DNA from 3 places in the Micromonospora sp. WMMA1923 genome. Region 2 is predicted to be linked to each of the others. Evidence: riboswitches for the same ligand, from Rfam matches in the RefSeq annotation. Region 2 holds a riboswitch; each other region holds the start of a gene.
What was found. A riboswitch is a leader RNA that binds a small molecule or an ion and turns the genes downstream of it on or off. The one in region 2 is predicted to bind cobalamin.
Positions count from the first base shown of each region.

Region 1: linked by a shared signal. The riboswitch ahead of ACN28G_RS09720 (ribonucleoside-diphosphate reductase subunit alpha) and the one ahead of ACN28G_RS24715 (peptidase) in region 2 are both predicted to bind cobalamin.
Region 3: linked by a shared signal. The riboswitch ahead of metE (5-methyltetrahydropteroyltriglutamate--homocysteine S-methyltransferase) and the one ahead of ACN28G_RS24715 (peptidase) in region 2 are both predicted to bind cobalamin.

Region 1 is NZ_JBMHLZ010000001.1:2,132,594-2,138,590, reverse strand. Features, by position in the region: gene ACN28G_RS09730 (phosphotransferase) at 1-794, shown strand, start outside; gene ACN28G_RS09725 (TetR/AcrR family transcriptional regulator) at 942-1,580, opposite strand; cobalamin riboswitch at 1,742-1,948, shown strand; gene ACN28G_RS09720 (ribonucleoside-diphosphate reductase subunit alpha) at 2,075-4,552, shown strand; gene ACN28G_RS09715 (ribonucleotide-diphosphate reductase subunit beta) at 4,600-5,577, shown strand; gene ACN28G_RS09710 (SAM-dependent methyltransferase) at 5,790-5,997, shown strand, end outside.
Region 2 is NZ_JBMHLZ010000001.1:5,436,964-5,442,960, forward strand. Features, by position in the region: gene ACN28G_RS24700 (hypothetical protein) at 1-266, shown strand, start outside; gene ACN28G_RS24705 (MarR family winged helix-turn-helix transcriptional regulator) at 312-761, opposite strand; gene ACN28G_RS24710 (ABC transporter ATP-binding protein) at 962-2,680, shown strand; cobalamin riboswitch at 2,819-2,968, shown strand; gene ACN28G_RS24715 (peptidase) at 3,067-4,107, shown strand; gene ACN28G_RS24720 (hypothetical protein) at 4,224-4,712, shown strand; gene ACN28G_RS24725 (cell wall anchor protein) at 4,868-5,997, shown strand, end outside.
Region 3 is NZ_JBMHLZ010000001.1:2,067,669-2,073,665, reverse strand. Features, by position in the region: gene ACN28G_RS09485 (hypothetical protein) at 1-260, shown strand, start outside; gene ACN28G_RS09480 (AbfB domain-containing protein) at 429-1,598, shown strand; gene metE (5-methyltetrahydropteroyltriglutamate--homocysteine S-methyltransferase) at 1,720-3,957, opposite strand; cobalamin riboswitch at 4,073-4,284, opposite strand; gene ACN28G_RS09470 (CDP-diacylglycerol diphosphatase) at 4,298-4,813, opposite strand; gene ACN28G_RS09465 (hypothetical protein) at 4,814-5,209, opposite strand; gene ACN28G_RS09460 (hydroxymethylglutaryl-CoA lyase) at 5,435-5,997, opposite strand, start outside.

The sequences.
Region 1 (5,997 bases), 3.3 Mb from region 2:
CGGACGGCCACGACGACCCGTCGAACCCGTTCGCCCACGCCTCCGGCATCGACTACTTCGAGGCTGCCACCCGTCGACTGGAAGCGGTCGGAGCCCGTTCGCCGCAGCTGTTGCTCGCCGACCGCAGCAAGGACCGGTACCCGGCCGACGTCGCCGTCACTGAGGACGTGCGCGGCGGAACGCTGGAATCGCTGCTGGAACGAGACCCGGACGCCGGCCGGCAAACACTCGCGCAACTCTCGGACATGCTTCGAGGCATGCACACCTACCAGGCACCGGCGTTCGGGCGCGTCGCATGGATCGACAGCGGAGGCGCACCGCCGGACACGACCTGCGAGCAGGCCTACCTGGAACGCGCGCTGGTGAACATCGCCACCGCCGTGCCCCGCGATGCCCGCGCGGCCGAAGCCGAGGCGATACTGGAGGAGAAACTCCGCACTCTGCACGCCGCACTCGACCCACGGGCGGAATACGGCGTGGTCCACGGCGAACTCTGCGCAGAACACACACTCGTCGGACCGGACGGGGAGCCCGTCATCATCGACATCGAAGGCCTGATGTACACCGACATCGAAGTAGAGCACTGCTGGATGCGGATGCGCTTCGGCCCGCACTACGCGGCGCTCGACAACCCGGACCTCGACCCGCAGCGGATCAAGTACTACCAGTACGTCATGCATCTGGACCTGGTCGGCGGCCCGCTGCGCATCGCCGAGGGCGACTTCCCGAACCGGAAGTGGATGCTCGACGTAGCGGACTTCCACCTACAGAAAGCGCTCACCTACAAGACATGACTCGACCGTGAAGCCGGATCGTGCCAAGCGTCATCAGACCCACCGACACCCCGCCGTCCGACGAGCATTGTCACCGGGACCGGCACGACATGGCGACGGAGTTAACCGACGCCGGTCAACCCGATTCAAGATCGAGCGCCCTCTCGCTCAGGCGTACAGGCCCTCCAGGACCATCGCGCTGAACTGGCGGGCCACCTCGTCGATGCTGAGTGGGCCGCCGACGTTGAGCCACTGGTACGCCCAGGCGCACATGCCGACCAGCCCGAAGGTGGCGATCCGGGGATCGACGTCGGCCCGGAACACGCCCCGGTCGACGCCGTCGGCGATCATCCCGGCGAAGGCGGACTCCACCAGCCCGCGCTTGCGGGTCACCTCGGCGAAGAGGTCACCGGTGAGGTAGCGCCGCTCCTGGTAGAAGATCGTCACGTGCGCGCGGTACTCGGCGACGCTGGTCAGGCTGAACCGGATCAGCTGGGCCACCCGTACCTTGGGGTCGTCGCTGTCGGCCTCGATCTGCTGGATCGCGGTGAGCTGCGCCTGGAGGTACTCCTCCTGGATGTGCCGCAGCAGGTCGTCCTTGCTGGCGAAGTGGTGGTAGAACGCGCCCTTGGTGAGCCGGGCCTGGTCGGCGATCTCCTGCACGGAGGTACGGTCGAAGCCACGCTGTTCGAAGAGCTCCAGCGCGCTGGCGATCAGCGACTTGCGGGTGTTCTCCGGGTCGTAGCCGTCCGGCCAGCGCTGTCGGCGCCGGTTCGACTCCGGCCGGGTGGACGTCGCTCGGGCCATTGGTGATCTCCCATCCGCGGTGCAGCCCCACAATGCTACCGTCCGGTCGGAAGGAATGGGGGGCGCGGAGCCGCCCGAGTACTCCGCGTCGCGCCGGTCACCCACCGCACACGACACGCCGACACAGCATGTGGTGTGGAAGTTCGGGACGGCGCCCATATATGGTGTCCCGCGGAGCTGGTTCGGCTGCCCATCCAGGGCGGCCGAGGCAAGAGGGAATCCGGTGCGAGACCGGAACTGCCCCGCAGCGGTGAGTGGGAACGACCGCCGTCAACGAGCACTGGGCCACCCGGCCTGGGAAGCGACGGCCAGTAGGCACGCGTGAGACGCCCACGAGTCCGAAGACCTGCCAGCACGCCGTCCGCGGCTCGCGGACGGCGGTCGACGGTCGCGTGGGACGACCGACGCCAGGAACGGACCTCGCGCGAGTTCGCGGTCCGGTGGCGTCCGCCCGCGCCTCCGGAGACCAGCGGAGACAGCGCGAGGGAGAGACCATGACGGTCGTGCAGGACAGGCCCGCACCCGGTGCGGACGCACCGGAGCAGCGCCGGCAGGTGATGCGGGTCAGCAAGCGCAACGGTGAGACCGAGCCGGTGGACGTCAACAAGATCGTCAAGGCGGTCGAGCGGTGGGTCGCCGGCCTGGACGAGGTGGACCCGCTGCGGGTGGCCACCAAGACCATCAGTGGTCTCTACGACGGGGCGACCACCGCCGAGCTGGACAAGCTGTCGATCCAGACGGCGGCGGAGCTGATCGGCGAGGAGCCGCAGTACTCCAGGCTGGCCGCCCGGCTGCTCGGCGCGTACGTGGACAAGGAGGTCCGGGGCCAGCAGGTGGCCAGTTTCAGCCAGTCCATCCGGTACGCCCACGGGCTGGGCCTGATCGGCGACGAGACGGCCGCCTTCGTGGCCGCCAACGCGCGCAAGCTGGACGACGCCGTGGACCCGGCCGGGGATCTGCGCTTCGAGTACTTCGGCCTGCGGACCGTCGCCGACCGGTACCTGCTGCGCCACCCGGAGACCCGGCAGGTGGTCGAGACGCCGCAGTACTGGCTGCTGCGGGTGGCCTGCGGGCTGTCCCAGACCCCGGTGGAGGCGATCGGGTTCTACCGGCTGATGTCGTCGCTCGCCTACCTGCCCAGCTCCCCGACGCTGTTCAACTCGGGCACCCGGCACACCCAGATGTCCTCGTGCTTCCTGGTCGACTCGCCGCGCGACGAGCTGGACTCGATCTACGAGCGCTACCACCAGGTGGCGAAGCTGTCGAAGTTCTCCGGCGGCATCGGCATCGCCTGGTCCCGGGTACGTGGCCGGGGGGCCCTGATCCGGGGCACCAACGGCAGGTCCAACGGGATCGTGCCGTTCCTCAAGACCCTCGACGCCGGGGTGGCGGCGGTCAACCAGGGCGGCCGGCGCAAGGGCGCGGCCTGCGTCTACCTGGAGCCGTGGCACCCCGACATCGAGGAGTTCCTGGAGCTGCGGGACAACACCGGCGAGGAGGCCCGGCGGACCCACAACCTGAACCTGGCCAACTGGATCCCGGACGAGTTCATGCGCCGGGTCGAGGCCGACGGCGACTGGTCGCTGATCGACCCCAGCGACGCCCCGGAGCTGCCCGACCTCTACGGCGAGCAGTTCGACGCCGCGTACCGGATCGCGGAGAAGAAGGCGGTCCGCACGGTCAAGGCCCGGGACCTGTACGGGCGGATGATGCGCACCCTGGCGCAGACCGGCAACGGGTGGATGACGTTCAAGGACCGCTCGAACCAGCTGTCCAACCAGACCGGCGTGGCCGGCAACTCGATCCACCTGTCCAACCTGTGCACCGAGATCCTGGAGGTCAACAACGACGCCGAGACGGCGGTGTGCAACCTGGGCTCGGTCAACCTGGGCGCGCATGTCGGCCCCGACGGCGTCGACTGGGAGCGGCTGCGCGCCACGGTGCGTACCGCGGTGGTGTTCCTGGACCGGGTGATCGACATCAACTACTACCCGGCCGCGCAGGCGGCGGCGTCGAACCCGCGTTGGCGGCCGGTCGGGCTCGGGCTGATGGGCCTGCAGGACGCCTTCTTCACCCTGCGGCTGCCGTTCGACTCGGACGAGGCGCGGCAGCTGTCCACCCGGGTGCAGGAGGAGATCCTGCTGACCGCCCTGGAGACCTCCGCCGGGCTCGCCGAACGCTTCGGCCCGCATCCCGCGTACGCCGAGACCCGCGCCGCCCGGGGTGAGCTGCACCCGGACCTCTGGGGTGCGGAGGTCACGCAGACCTCCCGGTGGGCGGCGCTGCGCGAGACGATCGGCCGGCACGGCCTGCGCAACTCGCTGCTGGTGGCGATCGCTCCGACCGCCACCATCGCCTCGATCGCCGGCTGTTACGAGTGCATCGAGCCGCAGGTGTCCAACCTGTTCAAGCGCGAGACGATGTCCGGCGAGTTCCTCCAGGTCAACGCGTACCTGGTGGGTGAGTTGAAGGCCCGCGGACTGTGGACGCCGGAGATCCGCGACCGGATCAAGCGGGCCGAGGGGTCGGTGCAGGGCATCGGGGAGCTGCCGGCCGACGTGCGGGAGGTGTTCCGCACGGCGTGGGAGTTGCCGCAGCGGGCGTTGATCGACCTGGCCGCCGCCCGGGCGCCCTACATCGACCAGTCGCAGTCGCTGAACCTGTTCCTGAGCGCGCCGACCATCGGCAAGCTCTCCTCGATGTACCTGTACGCCTGGAAGGCCGGGCTGAAGACCACGTACTACCTGCGCTCGCGGCCCGCGACGCGCATCCAGCAGGCCACCGTCACCGTCACGGCTGCCGACAGTCAGCCGCCGGTGGTCGCCGCGACGCCACTCGTCGCCGTCGGCGACGCCGCGACGCCACTCGTCGCCGTCGACGCCACCGCGATGCCGCTCGTCGCCGTGGGCGACGCCGACGAGGCGTTGGCCTGTGCCCTGGAGAACCCCGAGAGCTGTGAGGCCTGCCAGTGAACATCGACCCCACCACCCGTACCGGTCAACTGCTGCTCGACCCGGGCATGGACCTGACCCTGCGGCCGATGCGCTACCCGCACTTCTTCGACCGGTTCAAGGACGCCATCAAGAACACCTGGACCGTCGAAGAGGTCGACCTGCACTCCGACCTGGCCGACCTGGCCCGGCTCTCCCCCGCCGAACAGCACCTGGTGTCCCGGCTGGTCGCCTTCTTCGCCACCGGTGACACCATCGTCGCCAACAACCTGGTGCTCAACCTCTACCAGCACGTCAACTCCCCCGAGGGCCGGCTGTACCTGTCCCGGCAGCTGTTCGAGGAGGCCGTGCACGTCCAGTTCTACCTGAACCTGCTCGACACCTACGTGCCCGACGAGAAGGAGCGGTTCGCGGCCTTCGCCGCGATCGAGAACATCCCGTCGATCAAACGCAAGGCGGAGTTCTGCTTTCGCTGGATCGACTCCGTCTTCGAGCTGCGCGAGTTGCGGACCAAGGCCGACCGGCGGGCCTTCCTGCTCAACCTGATCTGCTTCGCCGCCTGCATCGAGGGGCTGTTCTTCTACGGCGCCTTCGCCTACGTGTACTTCCTGCGCTCCCGGGGCCTGCTCAACGGACTCGCCTCCGGCACCAACTGGGTGTTCCGCGACGAGTCCATGCACATGGAGTTCGCCTTCGAGGTGGTGCAGACGGTCCGCCGCGAGGAGCCCGACCTGTTCGACGACGACCTGGTCGAGCAGGTACGCCAGATGCTGGCCGAGGCCGTCGAGTGTGAGGTGCAGTTCGCCGAGGACCTGCTGGAGCAGGGCGTCTCCGGGCTCAGCCTGGCCGACATGCGGCAGTACCTGCAGCACGTCGCCGACCGGCGGCTGGCCCAGCTCGGCATCGCGCCGTACTACGGTTCGACGAACCCGTTCGCCTTCATGGAGCTGCAGGACGTCCAGGAGCTGTCGAACTTCTTCGAGCGCCGGGTGTCGGCGTACCAGGTAGGGGTGACCGGCAACGTCACCTTCGACGACGAGTTCTGAGCACGCTCCGGTGCTGAGCCCGACCGGACCGGCGGCGGTCCGGACCCGGGCGGTGGGTCACCCCGGTGGCCCACCGCCCGGCAGGGGACACCCGCCGGTTGCGGGGCAGCGCGCTACGCTGACCCGCCGCCACGGCGGCACCGCCGAAGGCAGACGGTCTACGCTGGCGCGGGTGGACCGATCCTGGTCCACCGTAGACACGAGGTGTGACCATGATGGACGGTACCGCCGTGAACGACGGGCAGCAGCGGCCCAAGATCGACGCTGACGTGCCCCAGACGGCGCGGATCTGGAACTACCTGCTCGGCGGCAAGGACAACTTCGCGGTCGACCGGGCCGTCGGCGACCAGATCATCTCGAGCCTGCCGCAGCTGGCGCAGAACGCCCGGCTCTCCCGGGCCTACCTCGCCCGGGCGGTGC
Region 2 (5,997 bases):
CCCTCACCCCCGACGGCCAACCGGCCTTCGGCTGGGAGGTGGCGCATCGCAGTGACCCCAGGCGCAGCTCACGCAAGTACCTCCAGCTCGCCGTGGACCTGGGCACCTTCGTCCTGCCTCCGTTGGCCGCCCTGGTCGTGTACTGGGTCAACGGCCCCTACGACGTCGCCTTCGTCACGGTCTCGCTCGCCGAACTGGGCACGGTCGGCGTGCTGGCCTGGCAGCTGGTGCGCTACGCCGACCTCGCCACCGGCCCGACGACCTGAGCCACCGCTCCGCCGGGCGTTCCCGAAGTCCGCGCGGCGGGCCGGTCAGGCGAGCAGCGTACGCAGGATGCGGGCGAGCTGTTCCCGGTCGGCCGGCGGCAGGTCCCCGAAGAGATCGTCGGCGGCGGCCCGGCGGGCGGCGTACATGGCGGCACCGGCGCGGGTGCCCTCCTCGGTCGGCGTGACCAGGGTGGCGCGCCGGTCCGTCGGGTCGGCCTGCCGCCGCACCAGACCCCGGGCCTGCAGGTCGTCGACGACCTCGGTGGCCGAGCGGGGGGCGATCCGCAGGTGCTCGGCGATCGCACTGAGCCGCAGCGGACCGTGCCGGTTGAGCACGCCGAGCGCCCGGGACTGGGCGGGCGTGACGTCCCACGGCGCGAGCGCCTGACGGGTGCGGTGGCGCAGCCGTCGGGTCACCGCCCAGAACGCCTCGGCGAGGCCGTCCTCGGGCTGGTGCGGGTCCGTGGTCACGGGGACCGGCGGGTCTTCGGGCACGGGAACAACCTACCAGGAGAAGGTGTTGTTCCCTCATGTTGAGGTAACCTCAGCATTAGTCGAAGGTAAGGGAGCATCCCTTGGAACCCGTCCCCTCCGGCCGCGACCGCGGCTCCCACAAGCCCGGCCGCGACCACAAGCCCGGCCGCGACCGCGGCTCCCACGAGCTCAGCGCCGAGGAGCAGGCGCAGGCCCGCCAGGTGTCCCTGCGTCGCATCGGCGGACTCTTCGCCCGGCACCGGGGCGCGCTCGCCACCGTCACCGCGATCATCGTGGCCTCCTCGGTGCTCGCCACGGCCACGCCCTTCCTGCTCCGCGCGGTGATCGACCGGGCCCTGCCCGAACGCGACCTGCCGCTGCTGGCCTGGCTGGTGGCCGGCCTGGTCGTGGTCGCCGCCGTCACCTCCGTGCTGGGCGTGGCGCAGACCTGGATCTCCACCCGGGTGGGCCAGCAGGTCATGCACCGGCTGCGCACCGACGTCTTCACCCACCTGCAGCGACAGTCACTGGCGTTCTTCACCCGGACCCGCACCGGCGAGGTCCAGTCCCGGATCACCAACGACATCGGTGGCATGCAGTCGGTGGTCACCTCGACCGCCACCTCGATCGCGGCCAACCTGACCACCGTGATCGCCACCGGGGTGGCCATGCTCGCCCTGTCCTGGCGACTGTCGCTGGTCTCCCTCGTCGTGCTGCCACCGGCCATCTGGCTGACCCGCCGGGTCGCCCAGCTCCGTCGGGAGATCACCGCGCGGCGGCAACGTGAACTCGCCGACCTCAACGTCACGGTCGAGGAAGGGCTCTCGGTCAGCGGCGTACACCTGGCCAAGACCCTCGGCACCGGCCCCGCCCTGGCCGCGCGCTTCACCGCCTCCTCGGCCCGCCTGGTCGACCTGGAGCTGCGCTCCGAGCTCGCCGGCCGCTGGCGGATGGCCACGATGAGCGTCGTCTTCGCCGCCATTCCGGCGGTGATCTACCTCAGCGCCGGACTGCCCGGCACCGCCGGGACGCTCAGCATCGGCACCCTGGTCGCCTTCACCGCGTTGCAGGGCGGGTTGTTCCGGCCGCTGACCGGGCTGCTCAACGTGGCCGTCTCGGTCACCGCCTCGCTGGCGCTCTTCGCCCGGATCTTCGAGTACCTGGACCTGCCGGTCGAGGTGGCCGACCCGGCCGAGCCGGTCGAGATCGACAGGCGCCGGGTCCGGGGCGAGCTACGCCTGACCGACGTCACCTTCCACTACCCGGGCAGTGACACCGCCGCCGTAGCCGGGATCAATCTCGACGTCCCCGCCGGCACCAGCCTGGCCCTGGTCGGCGAGACCGGGTCCGGCAAGAGCACCCTGGCCGCGCTGCTGAGCCGGCTCCACGACCCGACCAGCGGCCGGATCACCGTCGACGGCGTCGACCTGCGCCAGCTGCGCCTGGCTGATCTCGCCGCCATCGTCGGGGTGGTCAGCCAGGAGACGTACCTGCTGCACACCACGGTCCGGGAGAACCTGCGCTACGCCCGTCCGGACGCCACCGACGCCGAGATCGAGGCCGCCGCCCGCGCCGCCCAGATCCACGACCTGATCGCCGGCCTGCCCGACGGGTACGACACGGTGGTCGGGTCGCGGGGGCACCGCTTCTCCGGCGGCGAGAAGCAGCGCCTGGCGATTGCCCGGACGCTGCTGCGCGACCCGCGGGTGCTGATCCTCGACGAGGCCACCAGCGCCCTGGACACCGAGACCGAGCGCGCCGTGCAACGGGCGTTCGACGAGGTGGCCCGGGGTCGTACCACCATCACCATCGCCCATCGGCTGGCCACCGTGCGCGACGCCGACCGGATCGCGGTGCTCGACCACGGGCGGATCGTGGAGTCCGGCGACCACGCCGACCTGCTGGCGCGGGCCGGCCGCTACGCCGCCCTCGCCGCCTGACAGCCCCGCTCCGGCGGCGCTCCGCGCACCGTCCCGGACCGGCCGATCCGGCCGGATGCGTTCGTGGTGGCCGGCACCAGGGGCAGGAGCAGCGGCAGGACGTCGGCTGCGACGTACGACGCATTGACACGCCCTGTCGTCGCTGGCCAGACTGACGGCACAACTCCACAAGCGCGTACGTGCGGGGGAAGTCCGGTCTGAGTCCGGCGCTGGCCCGCAACGGTAGGCCGTCGAGGTGATCCACTTTTGACGGCGAGCCCGAATACCCGCCGTACGCGTGAATTCGTTCCCCCACCCGTCGTGGCCCACGGGTCGGAGTCCCGGTCCTCCGCGTCACGACGGTCGTCCGGGTTTCTGACGACCGCCGGGCCGGAAAGGCGCTTCCGATGGTCGTCCGCCTGAGCCGGCACCACCTGCTCGTCCTCCTCTGCGGTCTGCTCGCCGCCCTCACCCTCACCACCCCCGCGCTCGCCGCGCCCGCGCCCGCCGGCCCGGTGCCGACGGGCCCGACCCGCGCCGAGGCCGCCGCCGGTTGGCTGGCCCGTCAACTCGTCGATGGCGAACGCCTCGAAGTGGTCTTCGACGGCGTCGCCTACCCCGACCAGGGGCTCACCCTCGACGCGGTCCTCGCCTTCGCCGCCGCCGGCGTCGCCGACGACTTCGGTGCGTCGGCACTGGCCTGGGTCACCCGGCCGGACATCCGCGACGGTTACGTCGGCGACGGCAGCACCGAGGCGTACGCCGGGGCCACCGCGAAGCTCGCCCTCGCCGTCGCGGTACGCGGCGCGGATCCGACCGATGTGGGCGGGGTCGACCTGACCGCCCGGCTGCGTTCGCTGCAGTCGACCGACGGCCGGTTCACCGACCGGTCGGCGTTCGGTGACTACAGCAACGCCTTCAGCCAGTCCCTGGCGATCCTCGCCCTGCACCGCACCGCGCCGGGGGTGCCTCCGGCGGCGGCGTCCTGGCTGGCCGGCACCCGGTGCGCCGACGGCGGCTATCCGCTGCTGCCCGCCCAGCCGGTCTGTACCTCCGACGTGGACGCCACCGCGCTCGCGGTGCAGGCGCTGCGGGCCGCCGGCCGCCCGGCCGACGCCGCCGCCGGGCTGCGCTGGCTGGTCTCCGTGCAGGGCACCGACGGTGGCTTCGGCAACGCCAACAGCACCGGTCTCGCCGCGCAGGCGCTACGCGCCGGCGGCCGGCCGCTGGCCTGGGCTCGGGCCCGCACCTTCCTCACCGGACTCCAGGTGGGCTGCGCCGGTGCGCCGGCCGACCGGGGCGCGGTCGACTTCGACGGCGGCACCTTCGATCCGCAGACCGCCGTCCGCGCGACCGCACAGGCCGTCCTCGGCCTGACCGGCACCGGGTACGCCCAGCTCACGGCCACCGGGACGACCGCCGGGGCACCGGTGACCTCCTGCCCCTGAGCGGCCCCGGTGCGCCACCCGTCCGGTCCCCGCTCGTCCCAGCTCAGCTCGCCGTGCCCCAGCTCCCCTCACCTCAGCTCGTCTCACCTCGGCTCGTCCGACCACAGGAGGACGTCATGTTCCGTCACCGTTGCGCCATCCGCCGCCGGCTCGCCGGGCTGCTGGCCGCCGCCGTCGCCGCCGTCGCACTGACCGCGGTCGAACCCGCACCCCGGGCGGCGCACGCCGCCGCCTGCACCGGCACCACCGGAGTGACCGTGGTCGTCGACTTCGCCGCCCTCGGCGGGGGCGTCCAGGTCGCCTGCGCCCTCGGCGATCCGGCCACCGGGGTGGCCGCCCTGCAGGGCGCGGGCTTCACCGTCACCGGCACCTCGCGCTGGGGGCTGGCCTTCGTCTGCCGGATCAACGGCAAGCCCACCGCCGCGACCGACCCGTGCGTCAACACCCCGCCCGCCACGGCGTACTGGTCGTACTGGCACGCCTCCGGCAGCGGCGCGGCCTGGTCGTACAGCACCTCCGGCGCGTCCAGCTACAACCCCGCGCCGGGCAGCGTCGAGGGCTGGTCCTTCGGCGCGGGCGCCGCACCGAGCATCACCGCTCCCTGACCTGCCGCCCCGGGGTGGACCGGGCGTCGACCGACCACACTGCGAAAGGCACCCTCATGCCACTGTCCGCGCCACGGCCACCCGGGCCCCGGCCACCGTCCCGACCGCCCGTACCCCGGCCACCCGTCTCCCCGGCACCCGCGTCCCAACGGCTCGTGTCCCGGCGGCTCATCTCTCGGCGGCTCGTGTCCCGGCGGGTCGGTGCCGGTCTCGCGGCCAGCACGGCGGTGACCCTGGCCGCGCTCAGCGCCGTACCCCTGAGCGGGGTGGCCGCACCGGCGGCGGCCGATACCGCCGCCGGGCGCGCCGCCGCGACCTGGCTGGCCGGGGAGTTCGACGACGGGGCGCTGCCCGGACCGTTCGGCGGCCCGGACTGGGGCCTGACCATCGACGGGATCCTCGCGCTCTCCGCGACCGGGGTCGCCGCACCGACCCGGCAGGCGGCAACCGCGCAGGTCGCGGCGCACGTACGGGCCTACAACAGCTACGACGACTGGGGTATCCCCGGCTTCACCGACGGTGGGGCGACGGCCAAACTGCTGTACGCCGCCGCAGCCGCCGGAGCCGATCCCACCGCATTCGGCGGCTTCGACCTGCGGGCCGAGACGCTGTCCCTGATCGCCGGGGCGGACACGGGGCACCAGCGGGGGCGGATCACCAGCCGGACCACCGCCGACAGTGGACCGGACGCCAGCAACACCTTCGACCAGTCCTTCGCCGTGCTGGGCCTGGCCCGCAGTGGTGACCTGCCACCGGCCACCGTCGACTTCCTGCTCCGGCAGCAGTGCGCGGCGGGTGGGTTCCGGCTCTACCCGGACACCGTGGACGGGCCGTCACCCTCCTGCGACGAGCAGGCCGACGCGCTCCTCGACGTCGACTCGACCGCGATGGCCGTCCAGGCGCTGTTGGCCGCCGCCGACGCCGGTGCCGGCGGTGCCGCCGACGCGGCCGGCCGGGCGGCGGACTGGCTGGTCGCCCAGCAGCACCCGGACGGGTCGTTCGGTGGTTCGGGGCCGACCACCGGCGCGAACTCCAACAGCACCGGCCTGGCCGGGCAGGCCCTCGCCGCCGCGAGGCGCGACACCCCGGCCACCCGGGCCGCCGATGCGCTGCGCGCGCTGCAACTGACCACGGCGAACGGCGGGGCGGCCGCCGCCGACGCGGGAGCCGTCGCGTACAACACCACCGAGTTCACGGCGGGAGTTCAGGCCGGTATCGCCGACACCGGCCGGGACCAGTGGCGTCGGGCCACCGCGCAGGCGCTGCTCGGGCTGGTCCAGGTGCC
Region 3 (5,997 bases), 3.4 Mb from region 2:
GCCTCGCCGTCGGTGTCGCCGACCTGGTCGACGCCCGCCGGCAGGCCCTGCGCGACCGGCTCGATCCGACGGTGCTCATCGCGACGGTCGGGCGGTCGGCCGGACGTGGTGACCTGGCCGGTGGACTGCTGGCGGTGGCGTTGGTCCGGCACGGGGCCGGATTCGGGTGGCCCGGCCCGTGGCGGGACCTGCTGCTCGACCTGCGTCGGCATCCGGACCTCGACGTGCGTGAACAGGCGTTCGGCATCGACATGAGCTGACCGGCGCGCCCCGGGTAGGTCCACGGTGGACCTCGACCGGCGCCGGATAAACTTGATCACGGATCGGCATGCGTACTGGCGTTGGTCGGGTGGGAAATGAGAACGTATGCCGGCAACAATCTGACATGTCCGGGTGAGCGCGTGCGCCGGAAGTAGCAGGAGACCACTATGCCCGAAACCGGCAACGACCAGTCACGCCTGCGGATCGGCGGCTGGATTCGCCGGTCAGGTCCGCCCGGCCGGGGCATCACCGACCGGTGGTCCGACCGGCCGGACACCGGACCGCAGTGGTACGAGCCCGCCGGTCTACTCCGGCACCGCGCCGCGGCACCGCCGCCGCCTCCGGTCACCCTGCCCCCGACCGCCTGGCCGAGCGGGGTGTCTCCGGCCGGTGCCGACCTCGCCGGCAGGCAGAGCGCCGTCGTCGTCCGACGGACCGGACCCGACACGCCGGCAGGCGTCCCGTCGCGCAGCGGCCTGACCGATCGGGCCCGCCCGCGCCGCGCCCTGCTGATGGGCGGCGTCGCCCTGGTCGCCCTCACCGGTGTCGTGGCGGTGACGGCGCTGTACGCCGGCACCAGCCAGGAACCGGTCCGCGGTGAGTTCGTCGCCGGGGTGCCGAGCGGTGCGGACTTTCCCGCCAACGGCGGCGCGCCGTACACAGTGGAGGGTCTCGGCTCGGGCACCCCCGAACGCAGCGCCACGCCGTCCGGCCCGGCCGACGGCCCCACCGTGCAGCCGGGGCTCAACCCGCGTGCCGCCGGCACCGACCACGACGCGTCCACCCCGGCTACCGCCGGTAGCACCCCGGCCAGCGCCGGCAGCACCCCGGCGAAGCCCGCCACCAGCTCCACCGCGCCGGCTCCGGCCGCGCCGACCTCCCCGGCCGGACCCACGTTGACCCCGGGTGCCCGGATCGGCCTGGAACTGGCCGGCCGGCCCGGCCACCGGGTCCGGCACGCCTTCTTCGAGGCCCGCGTCGACCGGGTCGACGCCGGCAGCGACACCGGTACGAAGGCCGACGCCGCGTTCGTCGTGCGCGCCGGTCTCGGTACCCGCAGCTGCGTCTCCTTCGAGTCGGTGAACTTCCCCGGTCACTACCTGCGCCACCACGAGTTCCGGGTGTTCCTGCACCGCGCCGACGGCAGTGCCGACTTCGCCGCCGACGCCACCTTCTGCCCGGTCCCCGGCCTCGGCGGCGCGCACACGTCCCTGCGGACGACCAACCATCCGGAGCACTACCTGCGGCACGACGCCCGGGGACAGATGCGGATCTCCCGGGTGGGCGACGGCGCCTCGGCAGCCACCGCCACCTTCCGGGTCCGTCCCGCCCTGTGACCGGTCGGCAGGCGCCCGCCGACCGGCTGAACCGGTCGGCTCCGCCACGGCGGTGCCCGGCCGGCGGGGCCCCGGGCCACCGGACGGTCCCCGACAGTGGGGACCGTCCGGTGCCGCGCGGTCAGTCCCGGCGTACCTCGGCGGCGGCCGCGACCAGCTGCCGCAGGGACGCCTCCACCTCGCGGTAGCCGCGGGTCTTCAGGCCGCAGTCCGGGTTGACCCACAGCCGGGACGCCGGCACCGCGGCCACGGCCCGGCGCAGCGCCTCGACCACCTCGTCGGCCGGGGGGACCCGGGGAGAGTGGATGTCCCACACCCCGGGGCCGACGCCCCGGCCGTAGCCGACGGCGGCGAGGTCGTCGAGGACCTCCATCTTCGACCGGGACGCCTCGATGCTGGTCACGTCGGCGTCGAGGGCGTCGATCGCGTCGATCACCTCACCGAACTCCGAATAGCACAGGTGGGTGTGGATCTGGGTGTCGTCGGCGACGCCGCTGGTGGCCAGCCGGAACGCGGCCACCGCCCAGTCCAGGTACGCCCGCTGGTCGGCCCGGCGCAGCGGCAGCGTCTCGCGCAACGCCGGCTCGTCGACCTGGATCACCCGGATCCCGGCGGCCTCCAGGTCGTGGCACTCGTCGCGCAGGGCCAGCGCCACCTGGTCGGCGGTGTCCGCCAGCGGCTGGTCGGCGCGGACGAAGGACCAGGCCAGGATGGTGACCGGGCCGGTAAGCATGCCCTTGACCGGTCTGCTGGTGAGCGACTGCGCGTAGGTGGACCAGTCGAGGGTCATCGGTGCCCGGCGCGCCACGTCACCGAAGATGACCGGCGGGCGTACGCAGCGGGAGCCGTAGGACTGCACCCAACCGTGTTCGGTGGCGGCGAACCCGTCGAGCTGCTCGCCGAAGTACTGCACCATGTCGTTGCGTTCCGGTTCGCCGTGCACCAGCACGTCCAGGCCCAGCCGTTCCTGCAGCCGGATCACCCGTTCCACCTCGGCGCGCATCCGCGCGGTGTAGCCGGCGTCGTCCAGGCCACCCGCCCGGTACGCGGCGCGGGCCCGACGCAGCTCGTCGGTCTGCGGGAACGACCCGATGGTGGTGGTGGGCAGCTCCGGCAGGCCGAGCCGGTCCTGCTGCCGGGCGGCCCGGGTCTCGTAGTCGCCACGTCGCCGGTCGGTGGGGCGCAGCGCGGCGAGGCGGCCGCGTACCTCGTCGTGCCGCCAGGCGGCGGGGGCGGCCGGCAGCGGCGCGGGCAGCACGGTGGTGCCGTCGCGCAGCGCCCGGCCGAGCAGCACGACCTCGTCGACCTTCTGCCGGGCGAACGCGAGCCGTTCGGCCAGCCGGGGGTCCAGACGCGACTCGGCGGTCAGGTCGACCGGCACGTGCAGCAGGGAACAGGAGGTGGAGACGGCGACGTGGTCGGCCAGGCCGGCGATCGTCGCCCCGATCGAGACGGCGGCCCGCAGGTCGGTACGCCAGATGTTGTGGCCGTCGACCAGGCCGGCGACGATGGTCCGGCCGCCCAGCGGGCCGGCGGCGGCCAGCCGCTGGAGGTTTCCCGCGCCGGCGACCAGGTCCAGGCCGATCGCCTCGACCGGGGTGTCCAGCAGCGCCGGTAGCGCGTCACCGAGTTCGCCGAAGTAGCTGGCGACGAAGATCCGGGGCCGGTGGGTGAGGGTACCGAGCCGGGTGTAGGCCCGGCGCAACGCGTCGATCTCGGCGGGGGTGCGGTCCGTGACGTAGCCGGGCTCGTCCAGCTGCACCCAGGGCACCCCCGCGTCGGCCAACGCGGTGAGGATCTCCGCGTAGGTCCCGACCAGCTCGTCGAGGCGGGCGAACGGGTCGTCGCCCTTGGCCAGCAGCAGGAACGTGGCCGGTCCGACCAGGACCGGCCGGGTGGTCAGCCCCAGCGCGCGGGCCTCGGCGTACTCGGTGAGCGCCTTGGCCGGGTTCGCCGTGAAGACGGTGTCGGCGGCGATCTCCGGCACCAGGTAGTGGTAGTTGGTGGCGAACCACTTGGTCAGCTCCAACGCCGGCTCGGTCTCGACGCCCCGGGCCATGGCGAAGTAGGTGTCCATCTCGGACAGGCCCAACCGGGCGAACCGGGCCGGGACGGCGCCGACCGCGACGGCGGTGTCCAGCACGTGGTCGTAGTAGGAGAAGGTGTTCGACGGGATCGCGTCGAGGCGGGCGTCGCGCAGCGTCCGCCACACCTCGGCCCGCAGGCCGGCGGCGGTACGCGCCAGGCCGTCGGCGTCGAGGGCGCCGGCCCAGTACGCCTCGACGGCCTTCTTCAGTTCACGGTCGGCGCCGATGCGCGGATACCCGAGCACGGTGCTCTGACCGAATGCGGTGTTCATCGACAGGGGGTCCTTCCCTCGAAGCGCCCGGCGGGCACGGGAGGGGAAGGTAGGCGCCCCGGAGGCACCGGCTTCCGCCCTGACCCTCCCGAGGGGCCGCCGGCGGCGCACACCGGCGGTGTGCGCGGCGCTGGCAGGTCTTCGGACTCGTGGGCGTGACACACAGGTCGCCTACTGGCCGTCGCTTCCCAGACCTCACGGTCCAGTGCTTCGTTGACGGCGGTCGTTCCCACTCACCGCTGCGGGGCAGTCCCGGTCTCGCACCGGGTTCCCTCTTACGACGTCCCACCCTCACGGGCGGGACGAACCAGCACCACGGGACATCGTACGCGCTGTCCGGTCAGTTGTACGCCAGCAGGAAGTCGGTGGTGCCCGTGCCGCCGGGTTGCCCCATCGCGACGGGCAGTCCGGGTTCGCTGTTGAGCACGTAGAACCCGCCGTTGCCGATCAGGCGGGGCGTCACCGCCATCATCTGCGCGGCCATCGTCGAGCCGGTCGGTCGTACCACGCTGTCCAGCAGCAGCCGGAAGAGGTTGTCGTTGAGGTTCGCCACGTGCAGCACCCGGTAGGACCGGGGAGCCGGGGTACCGGTGCTCGTCAGCCCCCAGATCGGCACGATCTGGTTGCGCCACCGCGCCGGGTCGTTGCTGATCGCGCTGTCGTGGCTGTTCAGCTGGGTCTGGATGCCGGAGTGGATGCCGGCCAGGTGGATGTGCAGCTGGTCCTGGGTACGGATCGTCGGGTCGGCCGAGTTGATCCCCAGCCCGATGTTGGGGTACACGACCTGTCCCGGCTGCCCGGGTTGTGCGTTGTTCCACGCCTCCAGCCAGTAGTTCGGGGCGGCGGCGGTGGTGATTCACGGGCACTCGATGCCCCGGACGCGGCAGCTCGGGACGAGCAGGTAGTCGTGGTTGGACCCGGACCCGCCGTTGAGGATCACGTAGGTGGGTGTCGTCCGCAGGCACTGCGAAAAGGGCGGGCCGACCTTGGTGCCCTCGCAGACCTGCACCCGGTCCCACAGGTCGAACCGGCCACCGGTGTCTGCCGGGAAGCCACACGCCGCGGAGGGCGTGGGACAGGGGGCCGGGCCGCCGGGGCCGCCGAGCGCCGGTGGCGATCCGGGGGTGGCCGCCGGCCCCGCCGACCCGCCGTCGGCCAGGGCACCGCCCGCGCCCACCAGACCGAGCAGGCCGACGGCGCCGGCGGTGCCCGAGAGAGCCACCAACTGACGTCTGCGCACACGATCGCCCATCTGCAACCTCCGTGGGGAGCCCGAGCCGGACGCGTCGGGACGGGTCACCGTGCGACTCGGCGCGGTGACGACCGAAAGAAACGTGAACGTCGCTAGATTAGGACGAACAACCCAACAGAGGACACAACGCCTGACGGGGTCGCCTGATCGTGTCGCGGAGCAACCCGGCCGTGGCGACGACGGCGGTCCCGCGACCGCCCGTCCGAACCACCGGGGTCGGAGCGGTCACTGCGGCTCGGCCGGGAACCAGCCGGCCCGACCGAGCGCACCCGGCACAGTGGCCTTGCCGAGTTGGTCGCCGATCCAGGCGGCCGTCCCGATCACCAGCCGGGGGTCCAGGCCGGTCGGATGACCGGAGCGGTGCAGCGCGTAGACCAGGTCCTCGGTCGCGACGTTGCCGGTGGCCGCCGGGGCGAAGGGGCAGCCACCGATCCCGCCGACACTGGCGTCGAGAACCCGCACGCCGGCCTCGACCGCCGCCAGCGCGTTGGCGATGCCGGTGTTGCGGGTGTCGTGGAAGTGCGCGCGCAGCGGCACCCCCGGGGCCGCCGCCGCGGCGGCCCGCACCAGCTGCCGGACCTGGGCGGGAACTCCCACACCGATGGTGTCGGCCAGGGCGATCTCGTCCGGCTCGGCGGCGGCCAACCGTCGCACCAGGTCGGCGACGACCGTCGGGGCGACCTCGCCCTCGAAGGGGCAGCCGAAGGCGGCGGCCACGGTGACGCTGGCCTTCCGGCCGGCGGCGTGGGCGGCTCCGGCTATCGCGGCCCACTGCTGGACCATGGCGT